DNA from 3 places in the Streptomyces sp. NRRL S-1813 genome. Region 3 is predicted to be linked to each of the others. Evidence: riboswitches for the same ligand, from Rfam matches in the RefSeq annotation. Region 3 holds a riboswitch; each other region holds the start of a gene.
The links. A riboswitch is a leader RNA that binds a small molecule or an ion and turns the genes downstream of it on or off. The one in region 3 is predicted to bind cobalamin.
Positions count from the first base shown of each region.

Region 1: another riboswitch for cobalamin. It lies ahead of cobN (cobaltochelatase subunit CobN); the one in region 3 lies ahead of metE (5-methyltetrahydropteroyltriglutamate--homocysteine S-methyltransferase).
Region 2: another riboswitch for cobalamin. It lies ahead of IF67_RS0131640 (HoxN/HupN/NixA family nickel/cobalt transporter); the one in region 3 lies ahead of metE (5-methyltetrahydropteroyltriglutamate--homocysteine S-methyltransferase).

Region 1 is NZ_JOHB01000014.1:69,737-79,406, reverse strand. Features, by position in the region: gene IF67_RS0121210 (precorrin-8X methylmutase) at 1-624, opposite strand, end outside; gene cobG (precorrin-3B synthase) at 784-2,154, opposite strand; cobalamin riboswitch at 2,322-2,449, shown strand; gene cobN (cobaltochelatase subunit CobN) at 2,487-6,089, shown strand; gene IF67_RS0121195 (DUF4097 family beta strand repeat-containing protein) at 6,183-6,914, opposite strand; gene IF67_RS0121190 (DUF1876 domain-containing protein) at 7,132-7,404, shown strand; gene IF67_RS41805 (CGNR zinc finger domain-containing protein) at 7,778-8,305, shown strand; gene IF67_RS0121185 (LCP family protein) at 8,315-9,643, opposite strand.
Region 2 is NZ_JOHB01000032.1:58,788-68,457, reverse strand. Features, by position in the region: gene IF67_RS0131660 (nucleoside/nucleotide kinase family protein) at 92-748, shown strand; gene IF67_RS0131655 (hypothetical protein) at 705-1,130, opposite strand; gene IF67_RS0131650 (MarR family winged helix-turn-helix transcriptional regulator) at 1,249-1,932, shown strand; gene IF67_RS0131645 (alpha/beta fold hydrolase) at 1,929-2,777, shown strand; cobalamin riboswitch at 2,849-3,067, shown strand; gene IF67_RS0131640 (HoxN/HupN/NixA family nickel/cobalt transporter) at 3,065-4,252, shown strand; gene IF67_RS0131635 (VOC family protein) at 4,327-4,827, opposite strand; gene IF67_RS0131630 (DoxX family protein) at 4,981-5,532, opposite strand; gene IF67_RS0131625 (enoyl-CoA hydratase/isomerase family protein) at 5,723-6,517, opposite strand; gene IF67_RS0131620 (CaiB/BaiF CoA transferase family protein) at 6,514-7,740, opposite strand; gene IF67_RS0131615 (M20/M25/M40 family metallo-hydrolase) at 7,789-9,159, opposite strand; gene IF67_RS0131610 (MFS transporter) at 9,355-9,670, opposite strand, start outside.
Region 3 is NZ_JOHB01000031.1:21,240-30,909, reverse strand. Features, by position in the region: gene IF67_RS0131125 (L,D-transpeptidase family protein) at 1-377, shown strand, start outside; gene IF67_RS0131120 (hypothetical protein) at 393-845, opposite strand; gene IF67_RS0131110 (aldo/keto reductase) at 1,157-2,215, opposite strand; cobalamin riboswitch at 2,379-2,567, shown strand; gene metE (5-methyltetrahydropteroyltriglutamate--homocysteine S-methyltransferase) at 2,737-5,061, shown strand; gene lysA (diaminopimelate decarboxylase) at 5,333-6,670, opposite strand; gene IF67_RS0131095 (PucR family transcriptional regulator) at 6,818-8,020, shown strand; gene IF67_RS0131090 (phosphocholine-specific phospholipase C) at 8,182-9,670, opposite strand, start outside.

The sequences.
Region 1 (9,670 bases), on a different contig from region 3:
CTCGCTTGCCATGGCGTTGATCGCGGCCGCGGCCATGGCGCTGCCGCCACGACGGCCGCGCACCACGATGTGGTTCAGCTTCGACGGGTGGGCGATCAGCGCGTCCTTGGACTCCGCGGCGCCGATGAAGCCGACGGGTATGCCGATCACGGCGGCCGGGCGGGGCGCGCCCTCCTCGATCATTTCGAGGAACCGGAAGAGGGCGGTGGGGGCGTTGCCGAACGCGACCACGGCGCCTTCCATACGGTCCCGCCACAGCTCCAGGGCCGCGGCGCTGCGGGTGGTCCCCATACGGGCGGCCAGGTCCGCGACCGACGGGTCGGCGAGCGTGCACAGCACGTCGTTGTTCGCCGGCAGCCGTTTGCGGGTGACGCCGCTGGCGACCATGTTGGCGTCGCAGAGGATCGGCGCTCCGGCGTGCAGCGCCTTGCGGGCGGCTGCCACCACGTCGGGGGTGAAGGCCAGATCGCGTACCAGGTCGACCATGCCGCAGGCGTGGATCATCCGGACCGCTACCTGGCTGACGTCGGCGGGCAGCCCGGCGAGATCCGCCTCGGCGCGGATGGTGGCGAAGGACTGGCGGTAGATCGCCGCACCGTCCTTCTCGTAGTCGAACGCGGTCACTCTGGCCTCGGGGGTGTCGGGTGCGGGAGGGCTCGGTGGTTCAGGTGGATCGGGCGGTTCACATGAATCGGGTGGCTCGGGTAATTCAGGCGGTTCACATGGCTCGGGTGGCTCGGGTGGTTCATGGGGCGGGGCATGGGGCTTTGGCGTTGCTGTGGTTCATGGGGCCGGGGCCGGGGCCGTGGGCGGGGGCGCCGCGGGGCGTGCGGCGGTCGGTGCGGTGTCCGGCCCCACCAGTGCTGCCCGGTAGCCCTCCGCCGTGGCCAGCACGTCGATCCAGGTGCCGTGCGGGTGACCGCAGCGGCGTGCGCAGCCGGACCAGTAGACGGGGAGGCCCTCGGGGGCGGGACCGGTGGGCAGTCCGTCCGGGACGGCCGCACCGGCGGCGAGCGCGGCCGTCGCGTCGGCGCGTACGTCGGTGAGGGACTTGGCGCAGCCGGGGCGGCCCGTACAGGCGCCGAGCCGGTGCCAGGGAGAGGCCGGGTCGGTGATCAGTCCGGCGGTGGTGAGCTCCGCCAGCCGGCGGGGTGCCGCGGCGGCCGGCAGTCCGGGCAGGACGATGCCGCGCCACGGGGTGAGGCGCAGCGCCCCGGAGCCGTCGCCGGCGGCGATCGCGGCCAGCAGCCGCCATTGGGCCGCTGACAGCCGGCCCAGCGGTGCCAGGACCGAGAGCGCACGGTCGTCGTCGGGGCCCTCGACGATGCCGGGGGCGGCGGAGTCCGCGTACGGCAGGGAGGTGCGGGCGCCGGGTGCGGGAGCCTCGGCCACGTACGTGGCCGCGATGCCCGCCGACCGCAGCGCCGCCGCCACGTCCCGGGCCGTCAGGCCGTGCCCGTCGGGGAGTTCACGGACCCGCCAGGCACCGCTGCCGCTCGCCGCGGCGGCGGTCAGGAAGGCCTCGGCGGCGGCGAGCGCGGCGCGGGGTGCGTCCGGTCCTGCGATCCGCAGCGCCGCCGCATCGTCGCCGACCCGCAGCAGGGCGCCGCCGGCCGGGCCGGACCGGTCCCCGGCCGGTTCTGCGAGCAAGCTCACATCTCCGCCGAGCGCCGCCACATCGCCCCGCCCGTCGTCCAGGACGAACAGGAAACGGCCCGAGAGGGCGGTCGCGGACTCGCTCGCACAGAGCAGTGCGTCCAGCTCACGAGCCCACCGTCGCACGTCAGAAGGGGTGTGGCGGTCCAGCCCGGCCAGCGGGGAAGCGAGGATGTTGCGGATGCGTTCATGGCGCTCGGAGGGCAGCAGGCCGGCGTCGCGCAGCAGAGCGGCGAGCCGGCCGCCGCAGCCCTCCGCAAGGCCGCGGAGCTCGACGTTGCCACGGGAGGTGAGGGAGAGATGGCCGTCACCGAGCAGGTCCGCGGCGTCGGCCAGGGCACCGGCCTGACGAGCCGTCAGATCTCCGGCGGGCAGCCGGACTCGGGCGAGGTGGCCGTCGGTGGCCCGGTGCAGCCGCAGCGCTCCCGGGCAGGCGTCACCGCGGTCGCGCAGCGGCGGTGCGGCGGCCTGGGGCCGTGTCGAGGGGGAGGGCGGCATGGCCGCGAGCATACCCACGGGGGCGGGCGCCGATCCGGGCCGGATCCGGCCATGAGCCCGGCCCGCGGCGTGCGCGCCCCCGGCACCGGTCCGGCCTGCCCCAAGGCCCGCTTACCTCGGCGCTCCACAGCCCTTACTATGCAGGTCGGTGGGTCGGCTGACCCACCGACGCCAGCGACGGCGCAGGGTCCTACGGCCCTAGGGAGGAAGCCCGGTGAGAATCCGGCGCGGTCCCGCCACTGTGAACCCGGAAACCACCGGGCGAGCCAGGAACTCCCGCCGTCCTTACGACCACCCGGGGCGCGGACACCCCGAGGAAGGCCTGCGCTCGCATGCTTCTGCTGCTGTCGACCTCCGACACCGACCTGCTCAGCGCCCGCGCGGCCACGGGTCCCGTGCCGTACCGGCTCGCCAACCCCGCCCGGCTCGACGTCGCCGAGCTGCCCACGCTGCTGGAGGGCTGTGACCTCGTCGTCGTACGCCTCCTCGGCGGCATCCGTGCCTGGGAGGAGGGCCTGGAGGTGCTGCTCGCCGAGGACCAGCACCGGCCGGTCGTCGTGCTCACCGGTGAACAGGCCCCCGACGCCCAGCTCATGGAGCAGTCCACGGTCCCGGTCGGCATCGCGGCCGAGGCGCACGCCTACCTCGCGCACGGCGGGCCCGCCAACCTCGACCAGCTCGCCCGCTTCCTCTCCGACACGGTGCTGCTGACCGGCCACGGCTTCGACCCGCCGGCCCCGGCCCCGTCCTGGGGCCCGCTGGAGTGGGAAGCCCGCAACGAGACCGGCCCGCTGATCGCCGTGCTCTACTACCGCGCCCACCACATGAGCGGCAACACCGGCTTCGTACGGACCCTGTGCGAGCAGATCGAGGCGGCGGGCGGCCGCGCCCGGCCCCTGTTCGTCGCCTCCCTCCGCGCCCCCGAGCCGGAGCTGATCGAGGAGCTGCGGGCCGCCGACGCCCTGGTCACCACGGTCCTCGCCGCGGGCGGCACCAAGCCCGCCGAGGCCTCCGCCGGCGGCGACGACGAGTCCTGGGACGCGGGCGCGCTGGCCGCCCTCGACGTACCGATCCTCCAGGCCCTGTGCCTGACCGGGCCGCGCAGCGCCTGGGAGGAGAACGACGAGGGGCTGTCGCCGCTGGACGCCGCCTCGCAGATCGCCGTCCCCGAGTTCGACGGCCGGCTGATCACCGTCCCGTTCTCCTTCAAAGAGGTCGACGAGGACGGTCTGCCGATGTACGTCGCCGACCCCGAGCGCGCCGCCCGGGTCGCCGGCATCGCTGTCCGGCACGCCCGGCTGCGCCACATCCCGGCCGCCGAGAAGCGCCTCGCGCTGGTGCTGTCCGCGTACCCGACCAAGCACTCCCGGATCGGCAACGCGGTCGGCCTGGACACCCCGGCCAGTGCCGTCGCCCTGCTGCGCCGCCTCCAGGCCGACGGCTACGACTTCGGCACCGAAGAGGTTCCCGGCCTCGTGTCCGGCGACGGTGACGAGCTGATCTACGCCCTTATCGAGGCCGGCGGTCACGACCAGGAGTGGCTCACCGAGGAGCAGCTCGCCCGTAACCCCGTCCGTATCCCGGCCGCCGACTACAAGCGCTGGTACGCCACGCTCCCGCAGGAGCTCCGGGACTCCGTCGAGGAGCACTGGGGGCCGCCGCCCGGCGAGATGTTCGTCGACCGCAGCCGCAACCCCGACGGCGACATCGTGCTGGCCGCCCTGCGCCGGGGCAATCTCCTGATCCTCATCCAGCCGCCGCGCGGCTTCGGCGAGAACCCGATCGCGATCTACCACGACCCCGATCTGCCGCCCTCGCACCACTACTTGGCGGCGTACCGCTGGATCGCGGCCTCCGCGGACGACGGCGGCTTCGGCGCGGACGCCATGGTCCACCTGGGCAAGCACGGCAACCTGGAGTGGCTGCCCGGCAAGAACGCCGGCCTGTCCGCGGCCTGCGGCCCGGACGCCGCCCTCGGCGACCTCCCGCTCGTCTACCCCTTCCTGGTCAACGACCCCGGCGAGGGCACCCAGGCCAAGCGCCGGGTGCACGCCACCCTCGTCGACCACCTCGTGCCGCCGATGGCCCGCGCCGAGTCCTACGGCGACATCGCGCGCCTGGAGCAGCTGCTCGACGAGTACGCGGCGATCTCCGCCATGGACCCGGCCAAGCTGCCCGCGATCCGCGCCCAGATCTGGACGCTGATCCAGGCCGCCAAGCTCGACCACGACCTGGGCCTGGAGGCCCGCCCCGACGACGACGGCTTTGACGACTTCCTGCTGCACGTCGACGGCTGGCTGTGCGAGGTCAAGGACGCCCAGATCCGCGACGGACTGCATGTCCTGGGCGGCGCCCCGGCCGGTGAGGCCCGCGTCAACCTCGTCCTGTCCATCCTCCGCGCCCGCCAGATCTGGGGCGGTACGTCCGCCCTGCCCGGTCTGCGCGAGGCGCTCGGTCTCGACGAGTCCGCCGCGACCCGGACGACGGCCGACGAGGCCGAGGCCACGGCCCGTGCGCTGGTCCAGGCGATGGAGGACGCGGACTGGGACCCGGCGGCGGTGTCCGGTGTCGCCGAGGGACATCCGTCCGCGGTCGCCGACATCCTCGACTTCGCCGCCCGCCAGGTCGTCCCGCGCCTCGCCGCCACCACCGACGAGATCGATCACGCCGTGCACGCGCTGAACGGCGGCTTCGTCCCGGCGGGCCCCTCGGGATCCCCGCTCCGCGGCCTGGTCAACGTCCTGCCGACGGGCCGTAACTTCTACTCCGTCGACCCCAAGGCCGTTCCCTCCCGTCTGGCCTGGGAGACCGGCCAGGCCCTCGCCGACTCGCTCCTGGAGCGCTACCGCTCCGACAACGGCGACTGGCCGCAGTCGGTCGGGCTGTCCCTGTGGGGGACGAGCGCGATGCGGACCAGCGGCGACGACGTGGCAGAGGCCCTCGCCCTGCTGGGCGTCCGCCCCGTATGGGACGACGCCTCGCGCCGGGTCAACGGACTGGAGCCGATCCCGCTCGCCGAGCTCGGCCGGCCCCGTGTCGACGTCACGCTGCGCATCTCGGGCTTCTTCCGGGACGCGTTCCCGCACGTCATCGGCCTGCTCGACGATGCCGTACGGCTGGTCGCCGGCCTGGACGAGCCCGCGGAGTCCAACTTCGTGCGCGCCCACTCGCAGGCCGACCTGGCCGAGCACGGCGACGAGCGGCGCGCCACCACCCGCATCTTCGGCTCCCGCCCGGGGACGTACGGCGCGGGTCTGCTCCAGCTGATCGACTCCCGCGACTGGCGCACCGACGCCGACCTCGCCGAGGTCTACACCGTCTGGGGCGGCTACGCCTACGGCCGCGGTCTGGAGGGCCGCCCGGCCCGGGACGAGATGGAGACCGCCTACAAGCGCATCGCGGTCGCCGCCAAGAACACCGACACCCGCGAGCACGACATCGCGGACTCCGACGACTACTTCCAGTACCACGGCGGCATGGTCGCCACGGTCAAGGCGCTCAAGGGCAAGGCCCCCGAGGCGTACATCGGCGACTCCACCCGTCCCGAGACGGTCCGCACCCGCACCCTCGTCGAGGAGACCTCCCGGGTCTTCCGCGCCCGGGTGGTCAACCCCCGCTGGATCGAGGCGATGCGCCGCCACGGCTACAAGGGCGCCTTCGAACTCGCCGCGACCGTGGACTACTTGTTCGGCTACGACGCCACCACGGGCGTGGTCGCCGACTGGATGTACGACAAGCTCGCCCAGACCTACGTCCTCGACCCCGAGAACCGCGACTTCCTCCAGCAGGCCAACCCCTGGGCGCTGCACGGTATCGCCGAACGCCTCCTGGAGGCCGAATCCCGCGGCATGTGGGAGAAGCCGGACGCCGAGACGCTGGCGGCACTGCGGCAGGCGTTCCTGGAGACCGAAGGGGAGCTGGAGGGGGAGGACTGACGCAGGGGGGCCGCGCCGCCCCGGCCGGGAGCCGGCCGGGGCCGGATGACGGTCCCGGCCGGCGCTCCCCCGGGCCCGCCTGATGCCGCGGCATCAGGCGGGCTTTGCGGTGATGTCCCCGTTGCTGGTGGTCAGGTCCAGCTGGAAGCGTCCCGCCGGGTCCTGGGCGATGCCCAGGTGTTTGTCGCCGTTGCTGGTCTGTGCGGCGACGCGGTACGGGCCCTTCGGCAGTTGCAGGGTGATGGTGCCGTTGGACGTCCTCGCCCGGATGTTCTGGGCGACGGCCGGGGTCAGATCTATCTCCCCGTTGGAGGTCTGCGCCGCGATGCGCTTGCCCGACAGGCCGCGTCCGGTGATCCCGCCGTCGGAGGTCCGTGCGTCGACCGTGCCGGTCACCCCGTCCAGGTCGATGTCCCCGGAGCTGGTGGTCACCTTCACCGGGCCCACCCCGCTCAGATCCACCGACCCGGACGAGGTCTCACCGCTGACCGGGATGCCCTTCGGCAGCTCGACCGTGTAGTTCACCGAGCAGTCCTCGCCACAGCCGCCGAGCACCAGCACCCCGTCCTCGATCCGGTGCGTGTCCCCCTCGGGCCGTTCGCCGTGGTACCTCACCGAGCGGTGGACCGAGACCCTGCCGCCGCCCTTGCCGCCGTGCACCGTGAGGCCGCCGGAGGTGCTGTCCAGCCGGATGGCCGTGATCTTCTTCGACACCTCGGCGTCGTCCTTCAGGCTCTTGCCGGGCAGCACTCCGCAGGCGCTGATGCCGCATGCCCCGACGGCGGCCATCGCGAGGACCCCGATGTAGCGGACGTGCTTGCGCATGAATTCCCCCGGAAAGCTCGGCAGTTGGTGGGGCGAGGGGGCGCCCCTGCCCGGTTCCCCGCCACGACGAGGCTAGGGCGGCGGGTACGGCCCCACCATGGGGAAATCCCCCGGACCGGGGTGTGGTGTGCCCCAGGTGCGGGCCGCGGAGGCCGGTGCGAGGATTTTTGTGGGGGCGGTACATGGGCTGCTTATGGGGCGGACGAGGAGGCTTCCGGTGACTGCCACGAAGACATGGAACGCCGAGATCAGCATCACCGAGACCGAAAGCGAGGTGCGGGCCGAGGCCAGGCTGCGCGGCAAGGACGGCGGGCAGATGGTCGGCCAGGGAGCGGCGCGCTGCAACCCCGCCGACGAGAACGTCCCGGCCATCGGGGACGAGCTGGCGGTGGCGCGGGCGATGTCCGACCTCAGCCACCAGCTGCTGCAACGGGCCGCGCACGACATCGAGGTGCACACGGCCCGGCCGGTGGAACGGCTGCGCGCCTGAGGGACGTCCGCCGTCCGGCAGGCGGGTTCCTGAAGGGCGTCCTGTCCGGTCTCGCGCCGGCCGTCCGCGGTGCCCGGTCCGTGCCGCAGATGTAATGGTTGAATGTATTTGACCCATGACCGCACCCTGGCGGACATGGCGCGAATCCCAGATCTGCCGGGTGAATCGTGGTGGTGTCCCGCGTGTGGCCTCTCCTCCGATTCCTGCCGGCCGGTATCAGAACACTCCACATCCGAGGGCATGGTGCGGTACCTGTGGTGCCACACCAGGGGCTGGTTCGTTGCCCGCTCCGACATTCAGCTGATCCAGGTGAGCCCGGGTGGAAATCGCCTGCCGGCGCACCGCGGGGTCGCGTAACGCCGGAGAAGGCCACGTGAAGCAGAACGATTACGGGCGTCTCGGGGCCGTGCTGTCGGCCGATTTGATCAATCTTCCCGAGATGAGCACCACGAGCATTCAGCACCTGTTCGAGGCGCACGGGATTCGTCACCCGGAAGTCGTCGCTGCCGATGTGGACGGCTTTCGACGCTGGCGAGACCAATTGGCGCGCGTTTTTCGTTCCGGAGAGCCTGCCGAGCAGTGCTCAGCTGTGAACGATCTGCTGGCGGCGGCGACGATCCGCCCATGGGTGACCACCCATGACGGGCTTCAGCCCCATCTTCACTTCGTGCCCGACTCGGCTGATCTGCTCTCCCGGGTCCAGGCGGTCACCGCCGGTGGCCTTGCCTTTGTCCTGTGCTGGGAAGGGGGAGCGAGGCTCGGCCGATGCCTGCGCTCCGGGTGCTCCCGGGCCTATGTGGACACGTCCAGGAACGGGCAACGGCGGTATTGCACAGCACGCTGCGGGAACACCGAAGCAGTGATGCGACATCGTTCCCGGCATTCAGCCCGCAAGCCTTAGAGGCCCTTTCTAGGGCCTGTCCGCCGGGAAATCCGGCCCGATCGTCAGCGTCACCGCGCCCGGTGCCGCCTCGGCCGACTCCGTGGCCTTGGTGCCGGGGAGACGGGAGGCGAGGACCGCGCTCTGTGTCTTGAGCGCGGCCGGGTAGGTGACGGTGGTCCTGTCCGTCGCCGGGGCGTTGCCGGTGGCGACGACCGTGAAGCCGAGCCTGCGCAGCTGGTCGGCGGCGGAGGCGGCCCGGCCGGGTGCGCCGGTTCCGTTGAGGACGCGGACCTGCACGGAGCGGGCGGTCACCGGGTTCTTGGCCGCCTCGGCGAGCTTCTTCTTTCCGGCGGCGCCGATCTCGCGGTCGTGCGCGAGGTCGCTGAAGAGCTGACCGGCCTGCGGATACTGCCAGACCACATTGGCCTTGTCGGTGGGGACGTCGGCCTCGCGGTAGTAGTTGGGGACGGTCAGGAAGGTGAGGCGGTCGGTGGGGATGTCCTTGACGGTCGCGGCCAGGTCGTAGAGCGGCTTGATACCGGCCAGGGCGTTGTCGGTGGTGATGGACTCGGTGGCCGCGTTCAGGAAGTCGTAGAGCTCGCCCGGACTGGTGAGCTTGGACTGGGCCTTGGCGCCCAGCGCCTTCATGAACTCCTGCTGGCGGCCGATGCGGCCGAGGTCGGAGCCGTCGCCGACGCTGTAGCGGGTGCGGACGTAGCCGAGTGCCTTCTCGTCCCGGACGTTCTGGCAGCCCGCGTCCATGTCCAGGTGGGCCTTCTTGTCGTGGATGGCGTGCCGGGGGCAGACCTCGATGCCGCCCAGCGCGTTGACCATGCCCTTGAAGCCCTGGAAGTCGACCGAGGTGAAGTGGTCGATGCGCAGCCCGGTGTTCTTCTCGACGGTCTTGATGGTGCAGGCCGCGGCCTTGCGGATGCTGCCGGAGTCACCGCCGATCGAGAACGCCTCGTTGATCTTGAAGTGGTGCGGGGACGACTTCGAGCCGTTGCCGCGGGTGCAGGCCGGGATCTGCACCCAGGAGTCGCGGGGGAAGGACAGCGCGGTCGCCCATTTACGGTCGGCGGCGATGTGCAGCACCATCAGCGTGTCCGACTGCATGGTGGTGAGGTCCCTGCCGTACTTGGCGTTGGCACCCGCGCGGCTGTCGGAGCCGACGACCAGGATGTTCTTGGAGCCGGGGCTGAGGTTGGCCGGCCGGGCGCCGTCGACCCCGATGTCCACACCGCGGATATTGCCGTCCAGGTGCTGGTAGACCCACGCCCCGACGCCGGCTGTGCCGAGCAGCAGCACGCCGAGTGCGCCGCCGGTCCAGGCGAGGATGCGGCCGCGGCGGGTCATCCGCAACTTGCCCGTACCGCCTGTACC
Region 2 (9,670 bases), on a different contig from region 3:
TGCCCCTGAGCATCCCGGCCTGCCACCGGCCCGCCGCCGACCGGGGGCGCGTCCGGCCGGCGCCCCACCCCTCAGGCACGATGGACGCACCATGGATTCCCGGCACCTCCTCTCCCGCGCCCGTCGGCTCGCCGCCTCCGCGACTCCCGGCCGACGCCGGCTGCTCGGCATCACCGGACCGCCCGGCGCCGGCAAGTCCACCCTCGCCGCCCACCTCGTGGCGGAGCTGGCCGGGCAGGCGGCGCTCGTGCCGATGGACGGCTTCCATCTCGCCGAGGCGGAGTTGCGCCGGCTGGGCCGTACGGACCGCAAGGGCGCGCCGGACACCTTCGACCCGGCCGGCTATGCGGCCCTGCTGGCGCGCCTGCGCTCCCCTGAGCCGGACACCGCCGTCTACGCCCCGGCCTTCGACCGCCGCATCGAGGAGCCGGTCGCCGGCAGCATTCCCGTGGCACCCCATATTCCGCTCATCGTCACCGAGGGCAACTACCTCCTCCTCGAATCCGCCCCGTGGCCGCGGGTCCGGGCGCTGCTCGACGAGGTCTGGTACGTGGAGCTGGACACGCCGGAGCGGATCCGGCGGCTGGTCGACCGGCATGAGCGCTTCGGTCGTCCGCGCGCCGACGCCGAACGTTTTGTGCACGCCTCGGACGAGGCCAACGCCCGTGTCGTGGCGGCCACTCGCGACCGCGCCGACCTCGTCATCACCTTCGCACCCGAAGAGGCCCCGCCTCCACCGACCGCATAACCCCGCTCCCCCGCCGCTGCCCTCCGGCGAGCAGCCCGGCCACCGACAGCGCGCCCCACCCCACGGACACCGCGACCGCCTTCAGCTTGCGGTCGCGGCCCGGCAGCGTCGCGCCGAGCAGTACGGCGTCCCCGAAGTCCGCCGCCATCCGCACATACGCGGCGGTGCGCAGCGCCTGGCCCTCCGGCGCCAGCGCCATCGCCAGCCCGCTCACCGCATCCCGCCAGGCCAGCGGGCGCAGCGAGGTCCGGGTCGCCGGCGCGGTCCGCCCCTCGGCGTCGACCAGCCCCGAGGGCCGCGCCAGCAGATCGGGCACCACCGCCACCGCTACTCCGTACACGGCCGTGGCCACCCCGACCGCACGCAACAGACCGACCTTCATGGGCCGTCCACCTTTCTCGTCCACCGGCCGAGCGGGCCCCGTCATGCCCGCCGCCTCATCAACTCCTTTCCGCGGCAACCCTCTTCCCAAACGACATCGCCGATGTCATCATGACATCATGAGTGTCACTGAGGGGGATGTTGAAGGGAGTATCGAAGAGGATGCCGAAGGGGACGCCGAGGGGGATGCCGTGAGTGTCGTCGCGAGCCATACCGAGCGTGCCGGCGGCGGGGATCCGACCCCCGCCGAAGACCTGCTGTACGGCGTCATCCGACGCCTGTGGCCACTGCACCGCACGGTCGTCCGCGCGGTGGAGCACGAGCTGGCGGGCACGGGCATGACGGCCGGCGAACACGCCCTGCTGGACGTGCTGCGCAGCGAAGGCCCGCAGACCGTCCCGCAGTTGGCGCGTGTCATGGGGCTCGACCGGCAGCCGGTGCAGCGCTGGGTGAATCACGCCGCCGAGCTGGGCCTGGTCGCGACGGCCCCGAACCCCGCACACCGCCGCTCCTCCCTGATCCGGCTCACCACCGAAGGCACGGCGGCGATAGGCGGCATCCAGGCGTTCGAGGCGTCGGAGCTGCGCCGGCGGCTGGCCGATCTGCCCGCCGGGGACGTCCGTACCGCACTGCATGTACTGGACCGGCTCGGCGAGGAATTCCGGCACCTGGCGAACGGCCCGCGCCGAGCACCGGAGGAAAGCGACAGTCAGGGCAGTTGCGGCAGTGGCGGCAATAGCGATGACAATGGCATCACGCCCGCTTCACCGCATCAGGTACACAAAGGACGGCCCGCAAGATGACCCGAGGAATCACCGCCTGGTCCGAGATCGACAACGGCATCGTGCCGGTCGACGACGGCGAGCTGTTCTACGAAACGGCCGGCTCGGGCCCCGCGGTGGTGCTGCTCCACGGCGGCATGCTCGACCAGCACATGTGGGACGAGCAGTTCGCCTGGCTGGTGAACTCCGGCCTGCGCGCGATCCGTTACGACTTCCGCGGCCATGGCCTGTCCTCCACCGTGGCCGGCGACTACGCCAACCACGACGACCTGTGCGCCCTGCTCGACGCGCTCGATGTCCCCGGCGCCGTCCTCGTCGGCCTCTCCCATGGTGCGCGGGTCGCGCTCGACACCGCCATGGCCCACCCGGACCGGGTGACGGCCCTCGCGCTCGCCTCCCCCGGGATCAGCGGCCGCGCCTTCACCGACCCCTTCCTCCTGGAGCACATCAAGGCGCAGGTGGCGGCGATCGGCACCCCCGACGGCGCGGAACGCTATGTCGAGCACTTCCTGCGGATGTGGGTGGACGGACCGCATCGCGAACCGTCCGCGGTGCACCCGGGATTCCGTGAGCGGATGCGTGCCTCGGCCGAGGCCAATGTGGAGGTGCATGCCGACGGGATGGGCGCCGGTATGCCCCTCGAGATCGGCGCCGCCGACCGCCTCGGCGAGATCCGGGTGCCGACGGTCGTGTTCGACGGTGACCTCGACAGCAGCGACATCTCCGCCAATGCCCATGCGATAGCGCTGACCGTCCCCGGCGCCCGAAGAGTCCGGATACCGGGCGCGGCCCACATGGTCAATCTGGAGAACACCGCGCTCTTCGACCACGAACTCCATGCCTTCCTCTCGGCCCTGGAGTACTGACGCCCCGCGACCACCGATCGCCCACCGACCACGGCCCGGCCCCCGCGAACCTCGCTCCTCCCGAGCGGCGGTTAGAGTGACCGGGCCGTGGTGTTCGGGAAGACCGGTGACGGACCGTGTGGTCCCAGTCCGGAGCGGCCCTCGCCACTGTGATCGGGGATCTTCACCCCTTCCACAGGCGCACGGCGCGCCGGTGGCGCCACTGACCGCAGCCCGCGGCCGGGAAGGCGGGGGCGGACGCGTACACCCTCCCCCAAGCCAGGAGACCGGCCACGGCATCTCACGAACTGATCCACGAGGTGCTGGAGCGTGACCGCCGGATGGCCCTGTCCACCGATACCCGCAACACCCCTGCTTCCGCCGCTTTCCGCTGGCGCCGGCAGGACACCGTCCGCACCGCGGGCCTGATGGCCGTCATAGCCGGTCTGCACGTCGTCGCCTTCGGCGTGCTCTTCCTGCTCGTGGTGCCCCATCACTACGCCGTGGGCAGCCAGGTCTTCGGTGTGGGGCTCGGCATCACCGCCTACACCCTCGGCATGCGGCACGCCTTCGACGCCGACCACATCGCCGCGATCGACAACACCACCCGCAAGCTGATGGCTGACGGAAAGCGGCCGGTGTCGGTCGGCTTCTGGTTCGCCCTCGGCCACTCCAGTGTCGTCGTCGCGATGGCGGCTCTGGTGGCGGGCGGCGCCCAGCTCGCGGGCACGCTGCTCAACGACGAATCCCGTACGCACCAGATCCTGGGCACGATCGGCACCACGATCTCGGGGACGTTCCTCTACCTCATCGCCGCCCTGAACCTCATCGCACTGGCCGGGATCTGGCGGGTCTTCCGCGGTATGCACAACGGCCACTACGACGAGGCCGAACTGGAACAGCGCCTCGACGCACGCGGCTTCATGAACCGCTTCCTGGGCCGGTTCACCCGCTCGATCTCCCGTCCCGGCCAGATGTTCCCGCTCGGCTTCCTCTTCGGGCTCGGCTTCGACACCGCGACCGAGGTGACCCTGATGGTGATGGCGGGCAGCGGCGCCGCGGCCGGCCTGCCCTGGTACGCGGTGCTGTGCCTGCCGCTGCTCTTCGCCGCCGGGATGAGCCTGTTCGACACCCTCGACGGCACCTTCATGAACTTCGCCTACCAGTGGGCGTTCTCCAACCCGGTGCGCAAGGTCTACTACAACCTCACCATCACCGGCCTGTCGATCGCCGTCGCCTTCTTCATCGGCACGATCGAGCTGGTGACCGTGCTGCACGACAAGCTCGCCCTCAACGACCCGCTCACCGGCTGGATTTCCGGCCTCGACCTCGACAATGTCGGCTTCCTCATCGTCGGCCTCTTCGTGGTGGTGTGGGCAGCGGCGCTGGCGTACTGGCGACTGGCCGGCGTCGAGAAGCGCTGGGCGGCGCGAACGAAGCCGACGACGCAGGCGGGACAGGCAGAGCAGGCGGAGCAGGCCGCGCTGGGCGCCTGAGGCACCTCAGCCCCAGCAGCCCCGTACGCAGCCGCCGCCCGTGCCCGTATCGCCGCGTGGGCGCGGCTGCCCGGTCAGGTGGCCGAACCGGCCGCCGCGCCCGTCATCAGATCCGGCCCCCAGCGCTCCAGCGCCGCCGCCAGGTCGAGGGGCAGCAGCCGGTCCGGCTGGTCCGGGCCCGGCCAGTCCTCCCGCGGGACCCGCCACATCACCTCGAACTCGTTGCCGTCCGGGTCCTTGGCGTACAGCGACTTGGCGACGAGGTGATCACTCGACCCCACCAGCGCACCCCGCTCGACGAGCCGCGCATGTGCCGCGACGAGTTCGCCGAGCGTGCCGATCTCCCAGGCCAGGTGGTAGAGCCCGACCCGGCCGGCCTCGGGCCCCGGTGCGTCCGGTCCCACCGCGAACAGTGCCAGGTCATGGTCGTTGAGCGAGCCGGGGGCGCGGAGGAACGCGGCCCGTCCCGGAATCTCGGTCCCCACCGTGAGCCCGAGGGTGTCGGTGTAGAAAGCGACCGACCGCGCCACATCGCGGACGTAGAGCACCGCGTGGTTAAGACGTCGTACGGACATGAAGCCTGCTCTCCGTTTCTGCCGCAGCAGTACGACCAGGGGCCGCTGCGCCCTCCCCACTCTGATCTACCCCGCCCGCCCCGTCCCTGCCCGGAATCCCCGGGCCGGTATCCGGAGGGTCTCCGGCCCTTGGACCGAGGTCCGGGGGATGGTTCACTTCCGGACCAGCAGCACCACGCCTGCCAGCACCACGCCCAGCACCAGTGCGGCCACGCCGTAGCCCGCCCGGTGCGCGCGCAGGCCCGGCAGGACGCGGTCGACGGCGTAGCGGCCGGGCCCGGTCAGCGCCAGCGCCGCCGCACCGGCGGTCAGCAGCAGCTCGTACTCCACGCCCTTGGGCGCGAAGAAGCCCCCGCCCCACTTCACGGCGAGGGCATTGATCATCGTGCCGACGACCGCTGCCGCGGCGAGCGGCGTGAGCAGCCCGGCCACGAGCCCCAGCCCGCCGAGCGTCTCGCTCAGCCCGGCGACGACGGCCATCGTCCTGCCCGCCGGATAGCCGCTCATCGTGAAGAACTGCGCGGTCCCGTCCAGCCCCGGACCTCCGAACCAGCCGAACAGCTTCTGGGCGCCGTGGGCGGCCATGGTCAGTCCGAGCGCGATCCGCAGCAGGAACAGCCCGGTGTCGTAGCCGTGCGGCGAGGGGGCATGGCGCGTCGAGGTGCCGATACGGGCGGACTGGAGAGTGCCGAGGGGGGATGTCATGGGGAGCGCTCTTTCGCATGTCGGGGACGGGTCCGCGAGGCGCCGCGGAGAATTACTTGAAACTTCAAGTCACGTCCCGACGATACACAGCGGCCCCACCACGAACAACAGCGCGTAGGGCCGGTCCCGAGAACACCCCCCGCCCGCCCCACGCCCTGCCGTGATCCCCGCCTGCCCGGCCCGGCACCGGTCAGGGTGCGGCGGGCGGGACCGCTGCGACTGCCGACCGCTGCCCGAGGAACGCGGCGATCGCCCGGTCGAAGTCGGACCGTGCCACCGCCGGCCGCGGATTGGCGGCGGCCGCCTCCCGTTGCGGCGCCAGCGCCGCGGCCACCGCCAGCTTGGCGGCCCGGATCGCCGCGGGTGGCTGCTCGGCGACAGCGGCGGCGAGGCCGGAGGTGCGGGCGGCGAGATGCTCCTCGGGCACGCTGTCGTCCGCGAGCCCGAGGCCCACCGCGGTACGGGCGTCGACCAGCCGGCCGGTGTAGAGCAACTCCCGCGCCGCGGCAGGTCCGGCCAGCGCGACCATGCGTGCCGCAAAGGCCGGACTGGCGAGGATGCCGAGCCGGGCGATCGGCATCCCGATGCGTGCACTGTCCGCCATGAACCGCAGATCGCAGGCGAGAGCGAGTTGGCAGCCCGCCCCGGCGGCGACACCGCGGATCTCGGCGATCACCGGAACGGGACAGTCCTCGATCGCGGTGAACGCCGCTTCCATGCGGGCGAAGGACTCCTCGACGTATCCGGAATCCGCATCCACCCAGTCGGTCATGTTCGAGCCGGCGCAGAACGTGTCGCCGTGCCCACGGATCACCAGCACCCGCAGCGACGGGTCATCCCCCAACTCTCCGACCTGGCGGGCCAGTTGCGCCCAGGCCCGGCCGGGAAGGGCGTTACGCCGGCTGCCGTCACCGATACGGATCTCCGCGACCCCGCCGGACCACGACGTGGCGATGACGGTTTCGGGAGCGGGCCGGGAGGTCACTTCGCGGCCTTTCGCGCGCGGAGAGCGGCCAACTGCCGTGGGCCGACACCGAGGCCGGTCAGGACCTGCGCGGTGTGCTCCCCGTGCCGGGGCGGCGGGGTGCGCACGGCCGCCGGACTGCCGGACAGCTTGATGGGCGAGGCGACGGTGCGCAGGGTGCCGGCGTCGGCGTGCTCGATTTCGGCGACCATCTCGCGCGCGAGGACCTGCGGGTGCCGCAGGGCCTGGTCGACGGTGTTGATCGGTCCGACCGGTATCTCCGCCTCGGTGAGCAGCTCGGCCCACTCCTGCGCACCGCGTGCGCTCAGCGCCCGTTCGATGAGCGGGAGCAGTTCTTCGCGATGGCGGACCCGGTCGGGGTTGGTCGCGAACCGTGGATCGTCGGCCAGCGCGGCGAGTCCGATCGCGGTGGCGAAGCGGCGCCACAGACCGTCGTTTCCTGCGGCGACCATGAGGTGACCGTCGGCGGTGGGGAACGCCTGGTAGGGCACGATCGTCGGATGCGCCGAGCCATAGCGCTGCGGGACGTTGCCGGAGGCGAAGTACCCGGCGGCGACATAGCTCAGCCAGGCCACCTGCCCGTCCAGCAGCGAGACATCGACCCACTCGCCGCTGCCGGTGTGCTCGCGGTTGCGCAGGGCCGCGAGGATGCCGATGGCGGCCCACATCCCGGCGGCGAGATCGGCCGGGGACACCCCGAACCGCACGGGCGGGCCCGTGGGCTCCCCGGTCACGCTCATGACGCCGCTGACCGCCTGCGCGATCGCGTCGTAGCCCGGCTCGCTCCGGTACGGCCCGGTCTGCCCGTAACCGCTGATGGACGCGTACACGACGGCGGGATTGCGGACGCGGACGTCCTCGTAGCCGAGGCCGAGGCGGGCCGCGGTGCCGGGCCGGAAGTTCTCCACGATCACATCGGCGGTGCCGGCCAGCTCCTGTATCAGGCGCAGGCAGTCGGGGTCCTTGAGGTCGACGGCGATGCCGCGCTTGTTGCGGTTGACGCTGTGGAAGTACGCCGCGTCCTCGCCCTGGAAGGGGGGACCCCAGGCGCGGGTGTCGTCGCCGGAGACGGTGTCCTCGACCTTGATCACGTCGGCGCCCAGATCGGCCAGCATCATGGTGCAGAACGGCCCGGACAGGATGCGGGAGAGATCGAGGATCTTCAGACCGGTCAGTACGCCGTCGTGGACGAGCCAGGGCGGGGGGTGGGGTGTGGTGCGCATTGCGGTGTCACGCCTCTGTTCCTGTGGTGTCGCCGGGGGTCCGGAAGGTCAGTCGCCCAGTTCGAGCAGCAGCTCCATGCAGATGGCGGTGGCGTCGAGGAAGTAGTCGACGCGCAGGTTCTCGTTGGGCGCGTGGTTGGCCTGGTCGGCGTTGGCCAGCGGCAGACCGATGCTCGGCACGCCGAGGATTCCGGTGAAGATCCAGTCGGGAAGGGTGCCGCCGTACGCGGGGATCAGCAGCGGGTCGCGCCCGCTGACCCGGGAGATGGCACGCGCCACCCTGGGCGTGTACGGATTGTCGATCGGGGTCCGGGAGGCCGGTACGCCGCCTTTCTTGGTGACCGTCACCTCGGGGGCGTGGGTACGCAGGTGTGCGGCCACGCGCTCGAAGACGGTCTGCGGATCCTGGCCCGCCGTCAGCCGGATGTCGACGCCCGCCTCGGCGGTGTCGGGGATGATGGTCCGGTCCACGTCACCCGTGGTGATCCCGTTGATCGTCAGCGTGGGGCGGTCGGCCAGCCGCTCGTAGAAGGACAGCCCGTTGAAGGCGGGGTCCATCTCGGTCAGCCCGATGTCCCCGAGGACCTGCGGCAGATCGAGCGGAAGCGCGGTGAACGCGGCACGGTCGGTGTCGGACAGCGGTTCGCGCCCGTCCTCGAACCCCTCGACGAGGACCCGGCCGCCGGCGTCCTTCAGGCTGGCCAGCGCCTGGACCAGCTGCCATGCCGGATTGGGCGCGACATTGCCGAAGTTGCCGGAGTGCAGGGGGCGGCCGGCACCCCTCGCCCGGAGCCGGAGACGGAGCATGCCGCGCACCCCGTGCGAGACGCACCACTCACCGGACTCGTGCACCGACCGGTCGCTCCAGACGACGAGATCGCAGTCGAACCGCTCGGGGTGCGCGCGCAGGATGCCCGCCAGTGAGGGGCTGCCGATCTCCTCCTCACCGTCGAGCACCACCGTGACCGAGCAGGGCACTGCGCCGGCATGCTCGTCGAACAGGCGCAGCGCCTGGAGGTGCGCGTAATGCTGCCCCTTGTTGTCACCGGTGCCGCGCCCCCAGATCCGCCCGTCACGTACGACCGGGGCGAAGGGTTCGGAATCCCACAGCTCGCGTGGGCCGGTCGGCTGGACGTCGTAGTGGCCGTAGATCAGCACATGCGGCGCTCCGGCCGGCCCGGCGCGATGGCCGACGACCAGCGGCCGGCCGTCGCCGACGAGCACGGTCGGGGTCAGCCCGGCCCGCTTGACCTCTTCGAGCGCGCGGTCGGTCGCGGCGGGAAACCCTTCGCCGGTCGCGCTCACCGCGGGCTGGCTGACGTAGTCCATCAGTCCGGCGATCAGCTCGTCCTGGCACGCGTCCACAAGGGAGCGCGGTCTGCCGGGGAGTTGGGCGCGGATCGGGGAAGCATCCGTCATGGTGGGCCTCTTCCTTCATGGGGTCGTCGGGCGTGGGACGGCGTCGGGCTCGGGGCCGTCAGGGGTGGGTTTCGTCGGGCACCGGGTGCGGGTCCGCGTGCTTCGCCCGTGACGGGGCGCGGGGTCCGGCTGTCTCGTCGGGCACGGGGTCCGGCTGCCTCGTCGGGCACGGGGCCGCGGCACCCGGCTGCCGGGTCAGCGCAGGGCGAGGAAGCGCCGGCTCGCCAGCAGGGAGGCGATGCTCAGGGCGCCGGCCACCATGATGTAGAAGCTCGGCGAGAGATGACTGCCGGTCGCGCCGATCATCCAGGTGATGATCACGGGAGCGAAGCCGCCGAAGGACATCACGCCGAGGTTGTAGCTCAGGGACAGACCGGTGCTGCGGGTCGCGGTCGGGAAGGCCTCGGACATCAACGCGGGCAGCGCACCGAAGTAGCAGGCCTTCAACACGCCGAGGATGAACATCACCACGCCCATGACCAGCAGCGACGGGCTCCCCGACAGCAGCAGG
Region 3 (9,670 bases):
GCTCCCCGCAGGACCCGACCCGCGGCGGGGTGCACACCGTACGCAGCAAGAACGCGGCCGAGACGATGGACTCCGCCACCATCGGCCACGGCGACGAGTGGAGCCTGGACTCCAAGTGGGTCACCCACCTCACCGCGTCCGGCACCTTCCTGCACTCCGCCCCGTGGAACAAGTCGCTCGGTGTGGAGAACAACAGTCACGGCTGCTTCGGCATGACGACCTCGGACGCCAAGAAGATCTACGACTTCCTGCCGATCGGCTCCACGGTCGAGGTGAAGGGCACCAGCAACACCAACAAGACCGACGTCGGCAACGGCCTGGAGGTCTGGCAGGAGAGCTGGGAGCAGTGGCAGCAGCGCAGCGCGCTGACGCACTGACCCTGCGGCGGACGCTCATCTGCGGTGCCTCCCGAGGACGCGGGGGCGGGTGAGCAGCAGGAAGACGGTGGCCAGGACGGCGACGGCCTGGGCCAGGGCGGCGAGCTTCTTGTCGCTGCTCCAGCCCGGTTCGTACATGTCCGGCAACGGCCCCGGCGCGCCGAGATCCACGTAGGTGTAGAGGAGCAGCAGCGCGAGTCCGCCCGCCGCGACGAGCCAGGCGAAGGTGTCGGCCGCCGGGCGGCGCCAGGTCAGCACGAGCAGGGCGGCGAGCGCGGCCAGCGCGGCATCGATGCGGAACAGCAGGCCCTGGCCGAGGGTCGCCGTGACCTCGTCGTACCGGCCGGCGAGCCGGGCGTGGAGGTAGGCGTCCACGGCCAGCCCGGCCGCCGCCAGCAGCCGCGCGACACCGCGGGCGACCCGGCGGGGCTGCCGCCCGCGCTCCGGTACGGAGTTGTCTGGTGCCACGGCTTCTCCAGGTCTCACGGTGAGCGGCGGTAGCCGGGCCGGCGGGCGGTGAGCGGGGCCTTCATGTACGGGTGGACGCCGCGAGGCCCGCGGCGGACTGGGCGGCGGTGGCCGCGGCGACAGCCGTCCTGGCGATCTTCCTCATCGGGCGTCCGTCTCCTTCGGTCCGGCCGGTCCGGCCCCCGCGGGCCACACCCACCTCACTAGACCGCAGACGCCGCCGCCCGGCCATCCGGGCGGCGGCGTTCGGCGTACCGGGCAGCCGGCCGCCGGGGCGGCGACGTGGCACCGTACGCGCCGGGACGAGCGGGTCAGCGGATCTCGCTCGTCGTACGGCGGTAAGTGGAGCGCCGGTCCTCGATCTCGGACCAGCGGTCGCCGTAGACGTTCTCGGTGATGCCCGGCTCCCGCAGGAAGTCGTGCGGGAAGCCCAGCGGCACCGCGCTGCACCGGTCGAGCCGCGCCAGCGCGTCGGCGTCCAGCGCGACATCGACGGCGGCCAGGTTGTCGAGGAGCTGGCTCTCCTTGGTGGCGGCGACGATCGGGATGATGTTGCCGGGCCGGCTGCGCAGCCACGCCAGCGCCACCTGCGCCGGGCTCCAGCCGCCCAGCTCGGCGATCTCCAGCACCGCGGTGACGGTCTCCTCGGCGTGGTGGTCGCGCCGGTCGTCCTCGCCGACGACATCCAGCCGGCCCGTCTCACCGCGGCGGTACTTGCCGGTGAGCCGGCCCGCCGCGAGCGGCGCCCAGGCCAGCACGGCCAGGTCGAAGGCGCGGGCCTGGGGCAGCAGTTCGCGCTCCGGGGTCCGCTCCAGCAGGTTGTAGCGCAGCTGCGAGCCCGCGAACGCGGTCCAGCCGCGCAGCTCGGCGAGGGTGTTCGCCTGCGCGATCTCCCAGGCCGGCCAGTCCGAGACGCCGACGTAGAGCACCTTCCCCGACCGGACCACGTCGTCGAGCGCCCGCATCACCTCCTCCACGGGCGTGAAATTGTCCCGTGCGTGCACCCACAGCACGTCGAGGTGGTCGGTGCGCAGCCGGTCCAGGCTCGCCTCCACCGACCGGACGAGGTTCTTGCGGTGGCTGCCCGCCGCGTTCACATCGCCTTTGCGGGTCGCGCAGGTGTACTTGGTCGCCAGGACGAAGCTGTCCCGGCGGCCTTCGAGCAGCTCCCCCAGGATCCGCTCCGAGGCGCCGTCGGTGTAGTTGTTGGCGGTGTCGATGAAGTTGCCGCCCGCGTCCGCATACGCGTCCAGGATCCGGCCGCTGGTGTCCTTGTCCGCGCCCCAGCCCCAGTCCTCGCCGATGGTCATGGTGCCCAGGCTCAGCTCGCTCACCCGCAGACCGGTCCTGCCGAACAGTGTGTAGCGCACGTCGTTCCCTTCGATCGGAGCGGCTCTCCGGTGGTGCGCTCACGCTAGGAGCTGGAGCGCGCTTCAGCGCAAGGCGCGGCCCGGCGGCGGCGTCCGGTTCCGGCCGCGGCCGGGCCGCGGGCCGGGCGGGACGTCGACGGCATGCCCTAGGGTGGCCGCAGCAACTGGTTCGCCCCTGCCCGCCAGGCAGGCGCGTCGCAAGAGGGAACCCGGTGGAAGTCCGGGACTGCCCCGCAGCGGTGAGTGGGAACGACCGCCGTCATACGCACTGGGCCCGGCCGGGTCTGGGAAGCGACGGCCAGTAGATGTCCGCCTTCGGCGGACGTGCCCGCGAGTCCGAAGACCTGCCAGTGCCCCCGCGCGACCGGTGCGCGGGGAGATCTCGGTGACCTCGAGGGCGGGTCGGCGGACATCAGACGGGCACGACGCGGCAACGCGCCGGGGTCCGTCCGGTTTGCCGTCCCTTCGCGTCCTCGACCCGTCCCGGGGTCCATGGAGACATACTCGCGAAGGAGAGTTCCGTGACCAGCACGTCCGCAGCCGCGGCAGCACACGCCACCGTGCACGGCTATCCCCGTCAGGGGCAGCACCGTGAACTGAAGAAGGCCATTGAGGGCTACTGGAAGGGCCGCGTCGGCGCCGACGCCCTCCGCAGCACCGCCGCCGAGCTGCGCCGCGGCAATTGGCAACAGCTCGCCGAGGCCGGCGTCCACGAGGTGCCGACCGGCGACTTCTCGTACTACGACCACGTCCTGGACACCAGCGTGATGCTCGGCGCGATCCCCGCCCGGCACCGCGCCGCGGTGGCCGCCGACCAGCTGGACGGCTACTTCGCGATGGCCCGCGGCACGCAGGACGTGGCGCCGCTGGAGATGACCAAGTGGTTCGACACCAACTACCACTACCTGGTACCGGAGTTGGGTCCGGACACGGTCTTCGCCGCGGACTCCGCCAAGCAGGTCGCCGAGCTGACGGAGGCACTCGGTCTCGGCCTCACCGCCCGCCCGGTCCTCGTCGGGCCGGTGACCTATCTTCTGCTGGCCAAGCCCGCGCCCGGTGTCGCGGCCGGTTTTGACCCGTTGACGCTGCTCGACCGGCTGCTGCCCGTCTACGCCGAGGTGCTCGCCGATCTGCGGGCGGCCGGCGCCGACTGGGTGCAGCTGGACGAACCGGCGCTGGTGCAGGACCGCTCCCCCGCCGTGCTCAACGCCGCGGCCCGCGCCTACCGCGATCTCGGCACGCTCGGCGACCGCCCGCGGCTGCTGGTCGCCTCGTACTTCGACCGGCTGGGCGAGGCGCTGCCCGTGCTGGCCAAGGCGCCCGTCGACGGACTGGCGCTGGACTTCACCGGTGCCGCGGCCGGCAACCTCGGCGATCTGGCGGCGGTCGGCGGGCTGCCCGGCAAGCGGCTGGTGGCCGGTGTCGTCAACGGCCGCAATGTGTGGATCAACGACTTCGAGAAGTCGCTGGCCACGCTGGGGACGCTCCTCGGCCTGGCCGACCGGGTCGATGTCTCGTCCTCGTGCTCGCTGCTGCACGTCCCGCTGGACGCCGCCGCCGAGCGGGACATCGACCCGCAGATCGCCCGCTGGCTGGCCTTCGCCCGGCAGAAGACCGCGGAGGTCGTGACGCTGGCGCGTGGCCTGGCCCAGGGCACCGGCTCCATCGCGGCCGAACTCGCCGCCAACCGCGCCGACTTGTCCTCCCGGGCGGGTTCGGCGCTCACCCATGACCCGGTGGTACGCGCCCGTGCCGCGGCCGTCACCGACGCCGACGGCCGCCGTTCGCAGCCGTACGCCGAGCGGGCCGCCGCCCAGCGCGCGCACCTCGGGCTGCCACTGCTGCCGACCACCACCATCGGCTCGTTCCCGCAGACCGCCGAACTGCGCACCGCCCGCGCCGATCTGCGGGCCGGGCGGATCGACACCGCGGGGTACGAGGAGCGCATCAAGACCGAGATCCGCGACGTCCTCGGCTTCCAGGAGAAGGCCGGCATCGACGTCCTGGTGCACGGCGAGCCCGAGCGCAACGACATGGTCCAGTACTTCGCCGAGCAGCTCACCGGCTACCTGGCCACCCAGCACGGCTGGGTGCAGTCCTACGGCACCCGCTACGTCCGCCCGCCGATCCTGGCCGGGGACATCTCCCGCCCCGAGCCGATGACGGTCCGCTGGACGACGTACGCCCAGTCGCTCACCGACCGGCCGGTCAAGGGCATGCTCACCGGTCCGGTCACCATGCTCGCCTGGTCCTTCGTCCGCGACGACCAGCCGCTCGGCGACACCGCCCGGCAGGTGGCGCTCGCCCTGCGCGACGAGGTGAACGACCTCGAAGCGGCCGGGAGTTCGGTGATCCAGGTCGATGAGCCCGCGCTGCGCGAGACGCTGCCGCTGCGTACCGCCGGCCATGCGGAGTACCTGGCCTGGGCCACCGAGGCGTTCCGCCTCACCACCAGCGGGGTCCGCCCGGACACCCAGATCCACACCCATATGTGCTACGCGGAGTTCGGCGACATCCTTCAGGCCATCGACGATCTCGACGCCGATGTCATCAGCCTGGAGGCGGCCCGCTCCCATATGCAGGTCGCCGGGGAGCTCGCCACGGCCGGCTATCCGCGCGAGGTGGGGCCCGGTGTCTATGACATCCACTCGCCGCGCGTACCGGACGTGGACGAGGCAACGGCACTGTTGCGCAAGGGACTCGGTGCGATCCCTGCCGAACGGCTGTGGGTCAACCCCGACTGCGGTCTGAAGACCCGCGGCTGGCCCGAGGTGCGCGCCGCCCTGGAGAACCTGGTCGCCGCGGCCCGCGAGATCCGCGGCGGTCTGCCCGGCGCGGCTTCCTGACGAGGGCGGGCCGGGGCCGGCGCCCGTGGGGGGCCGGCCCCGGCCCGTGGCTCACCGGAGCCGCGAACGGTGCCGGCTGTAGCCGAGGTACACGGCCAGCGCCAGGGCGAGCCAGCCGGCGAACATGAGGTAGGTGGGCAGCGGCAGTCCGGCGAGCGCAGGAGTTGGTGGCGCAGGCCCGGTCGGGCGAGGGGTGGTTGGCCGGGCAGTACATCGGTGGGTCGCACAGGGGCCTCGATCCGGGGAGGGGCGGGAGCCCGTCAGGGGTCCGTCAGGGCAGGTCGCGGCGCATCAGGTCCGCGTAGGTCTCGCGTCGTACGACGGGGCGGGAGCGGCCGTCGCGGCAGAAGACGACCGGTGGACGGCGGGCCGCGTTGTAGTTGTTGGCGAGGGAGTAGGTGTACGCGCCGGTGGCCGGGACGGCGATCAGGTCCCCGGGCCGCGGGTCCTGGAGGAACACGCCCGTGCTGAGCACATCGCCGGACTCGCAGTGCCGGCCGACGACACGGCACCGTTCGCCGGGGGACCCGTCGGCGGGGGCCCGCACCCGGGTGGCCACGGTCGCCTCGAACCGCTGCCCGTACAGCGAGACTTCGAGGTTGTCCCCCATCCCGCCGTCCACGGCGACAAAGGTCTCGCCGCCGGACCGCTTGACCGTCACCACGCGGTAGAGCGAGACACCGGCCTCCGCGACCATCGACCGGCCCGGCTCGATGATGACCCGGGCGCCGGCCGGCAGCAGCTCGTCGGCCGCGGCGGTCAGCGCGTCGAGGTAGGCCTCGATCCCCGGCGGCCGGTCGTCGTACGTATAGCGGGCCCCCAGCCCGCCGCCGAGGTCGTACACGGGAAACCGGCCGAGTTCCGCCACCGCCGCCACGGCCCGGACGAACGGCTCGGTGTCGAGGATCTGCGAGCCGATGTGCACATGCAGCCCGTCCAGGCGCAGCCGGGCGCTGCCGCGCAGCCGGGCGATCGCCTCGCGCGCCTGGGGCAGCAGCAGCCCGAACTTCGAGCCGCGCTGGCCGGTGGAGACCGCCTCATGGGTGTCGGGGCGGACATCGGGGGTGACCCGGACCAGCACGGGCTGCTCACGGCGGCCGGGGCCGTGGGCCTTGCCCCGGGCCATGAGGTGTTCCAGCCGGTCGATGTCGTCGAAGTTGTCGATGACGACAAGGCCCACACCGGCCTCCACGGCCGCCCGCAGGTAGCTCTCCGACTTGGCGTTGCCGTGCACGATCACCTTGACCGGGTCGGTGCCCGCGGCGAGGGCGAGCGCCAGTTCGCCGCCACTGGCGACATCGACGCCGAGGCCCTCCTCAGCGAGCAGCCGGTAGACGGCGGTGCACGGGAAGGCCTTGGAGGCGAAGGCCACCATCGAGTCCGGCCGGCGCGCGGCCAGCCCGTCGGCGTAGCGGCCGGCCCGGTCCCGCAGGGCGCCCTCGTCGATGAGCAGCGCGGGGGTGCCGTGGCGCGCGGCCAGGTCGGCCACATGGCATCCGCCGATGCGCAGCCCGCCGTCCGGTGCCGTCGTGGTGCCGGGCGGGAACAGCCCGAGCAGGGCTTCGGAGGACGGCGGGGCAGACGCCGCGGGGGTGGTCGGGACGGCCATGGGAGTGCTCCTTGCTGGGGTCGCGCCGGGGGCGGGGACGCGCGGTGCGCCCGTCGGGCTCCGGCCCCGGATCGGCTCCGCACCATGCTGGGCCCCACCCCCTTCTCCGTCGTTGGCGCAATCGCCTAGGGTCCGACCGTGGATCTGATGGATACGCCAAACCCGGCCGGCCTCGGCGGCACCAGCGAGGAGCTGTTCGCGCTGGCCAATGCCGTTGCCGCGGTGATCGGCGGGTCGGTGGCGATCGAGGACCTCGACCACCGGGTGCTGGCGTATTCGTCCCTGCCGGGCCAGCGCATCGATGAGCTGCGCCGCCGCGGCATCCTGGACCGGCGGGTGCCCGACGAACCCGAACAGCAGCGCCAGTACCGCGAGGTGCTCGGCACGCCCGGTGTCGTGCGGCTGCCGGTCCTCGCCCCCGACGAGCTGCCGCGCGCCGCGGCCGCCGTGCGCGCGGGCGATCTGCCGCTGGGCACCATCTGGGCGATCGAGGGGGACTCCCGGCTCGATGCGGCCGGTGACCGGGCGCTGCTGGACGGTGCGCGGCTCGCCGCGCTGCACATGCTGCGCCGCCGCAGTTCGGCCGAACTGGATCTGCGGGCCCGCGAGGACACCCTGCGTGCGGCGCTGCGCGGCGACGGCACGGCGCAGGAGATCCGCTTCCAGCTCGGTCTGCCGGAGCGGTCGCCGCTGACGCTCCTCGGCTGTGCGCCGGCCGCAGGCGGACCCGACCGTACGGGTCCGGAGGCGGTCCGGCTGGGTGCCGCGGCCGCCCGGCACTGGGCCGCCGTGCACGCCGAGGCGGCGGTGGCCACCGTCGGCCGTACGGTCTACGCCCTGCTGCCCCGGGCCGGCCAGGCCGAGGCCCGCCGGCTGTCCGAACAGGCCGTGGCCGCGCTCGGCCGCACCCTGGAGACCCCGCTGCGCTGCGCGGTCAGCCGACCCGCCGACGGCCCTGCCGAACTGCCCGCGCTGCGCGCGGAGGTGGACGACATCCTCCGGGTGACGACCGCCGACCCGGAAGCCCCCGGCGTCGCGGCGCTCGGCGACGTACACGCCCGGGTCCTGCTGCTGCACTGCGCCGACGCGCTGGACCGCCGGCCCCGTCTGCGCCACCCCGGTATCGAGGCGATGCGGGAGCACGACCGGACCCGGCACACCGCTTACGCGGCGTCGGTCCTGGCCTGGCTGGACGCGGCCGGCAACGTCGGGGAGGCCGCCCGGCGGCTGACCGTGCACCCCAACACTCTCAAGTACCGCCTCCGCCGCGCCCGCGAACTGTTCGGGATCGGCCTCGACCACCCGGACGTGCGGCTCTCGTGCTGGCTGCAACTACGGCTGACGGACTGACCGTTTGACCGCTCGGTGCCGCGGTGGTGCGGCGCGCACCACACCGCCGCGGCGGGTACCGGGGGCTCCGGCCCGGCTGCCCCACGCCACAGGGCACCCGCCGATACGACGACGGGTGCCCCGTGTGGTGCCGACGGGCCGGACGGACGTCGTCCGCCCGCTCAGCCCGTGATGATCGCCGGGTCGCTCACGCCCGGCTCGCCGTTCTCCACATGGCCGGCGAACCGGCGCAGGAAGGTGCTGTCGCCGTCGGAGGTGACCGACACGTCGTACCAGCGCTTGCTGGCACGCAGGTCGACCTGCTTCTTGACGGTGGCACCGGCGCGGACCGTGAAGGTCTCGTGTGCGCCGCCGTAGGCGTGGGTGACGGTGAGGTGGCAGTCGGTGCGGCCGTGGTTGGTCAGGGTGAGTTCGAGGCGGCCGGCGGTCGCGTCGTGGCGGGCGGTCACCTCGGGACCGGCCTTCTTGCCGTCGCCCTTGAAGGAGCGCAGAAAGCCGTTCGGGCCGAAGACCGACAGGTCGTAGGTGTCCTTGGAGTAGGAGGTGTTCCAGGTGTCGGAGATCTTCTTGCCGGCCTCCGTGGTGTACGACCAGGGGCCGTCGGTGCGGTTGCCCGCGGTGACGGTGAAGCAGGCACCGGCCTTGTCGCCGCCGCTGAAGGTGAGGGTGTAGCGCCCGGTGGAAGGGGTCGCGGACCCGTCGGCCAACGGCGCGTACGGCAGCGGGCGGGACGGCCGGGAGCCCGGCTCCTGCTTGGGCAGCACGGGGGTGGCGGGCGGCTTCGGCACATAGCTGTCGTGCCGCTCGTTGTCCGGCGGCTGGTAGCCGTCGGTGGCGGGGAGCGAGGCCGGCTTGGTGTTCTCCAGGCCGAAGTCGAAGGCGGAGGTCAGATCGCCGCAGATGGCGCGCCGCCAGGGCGAGATGTTCGGCTCGTGCACGCCGAAGCGGCGCTCCAGGAACCGGATGATGGACGTGTGGTCGAAGACCTCGGAGCAGACGTAACCGCCGGTGCTCCAGGGGGAGACGACGATCATCGGGACGCGCTGGCCGAGGCCGTAGGGACCGGCCGCGTACTTGGCGTTGCCACCGAAGCTGTCGAGCGACGTGTCCACGGTGGACAGGCCCTGGTCGGCGGAGGCCGGCGGGAAGGGCGGGAGGACGTGGTCGAAGTAGCCGTCGTTCTCGTCGTAGGTGACGAGCAGGGCCGTCTTGCTCCACACCTCGGGGTTGGAGGTGAGCGCGTCCAGCACCTGGGAGACGTACCAGGCGCCGTAGTTCGCGGGCCAGTTGGGGTGCTCGGAGAAGGCCTCGGGGGCGGCGACCCAGGAGACCTGGGGCAGCTTGTCGGCCTTCACGTCGGCCTTGAGACGGTCGAAGTAGCCGTCGCCCTGCTTGACGTTGGTGCCGGTGCGGGCCTTGTCGAAGAGCGGGTCGCCGGGCTTGGCGTTGCGGTACTGGTTGAAGAAGAGCAGCGAGTTGTCGCCGTAGTTGCCGCGGTAGGCGTCCTCGATCCAGCCCCACTTGCCGTTCGCGTCCAGGCCGTCACCGATGTCCTGGTAGAACTTCCAGGAGATCCCGGACTTCTCCAGCCGCTCCGGGTACGTCGTCCAGCTGTACCCGAGCTCCTCGTTGCCGAGAACCGGGCCGCCG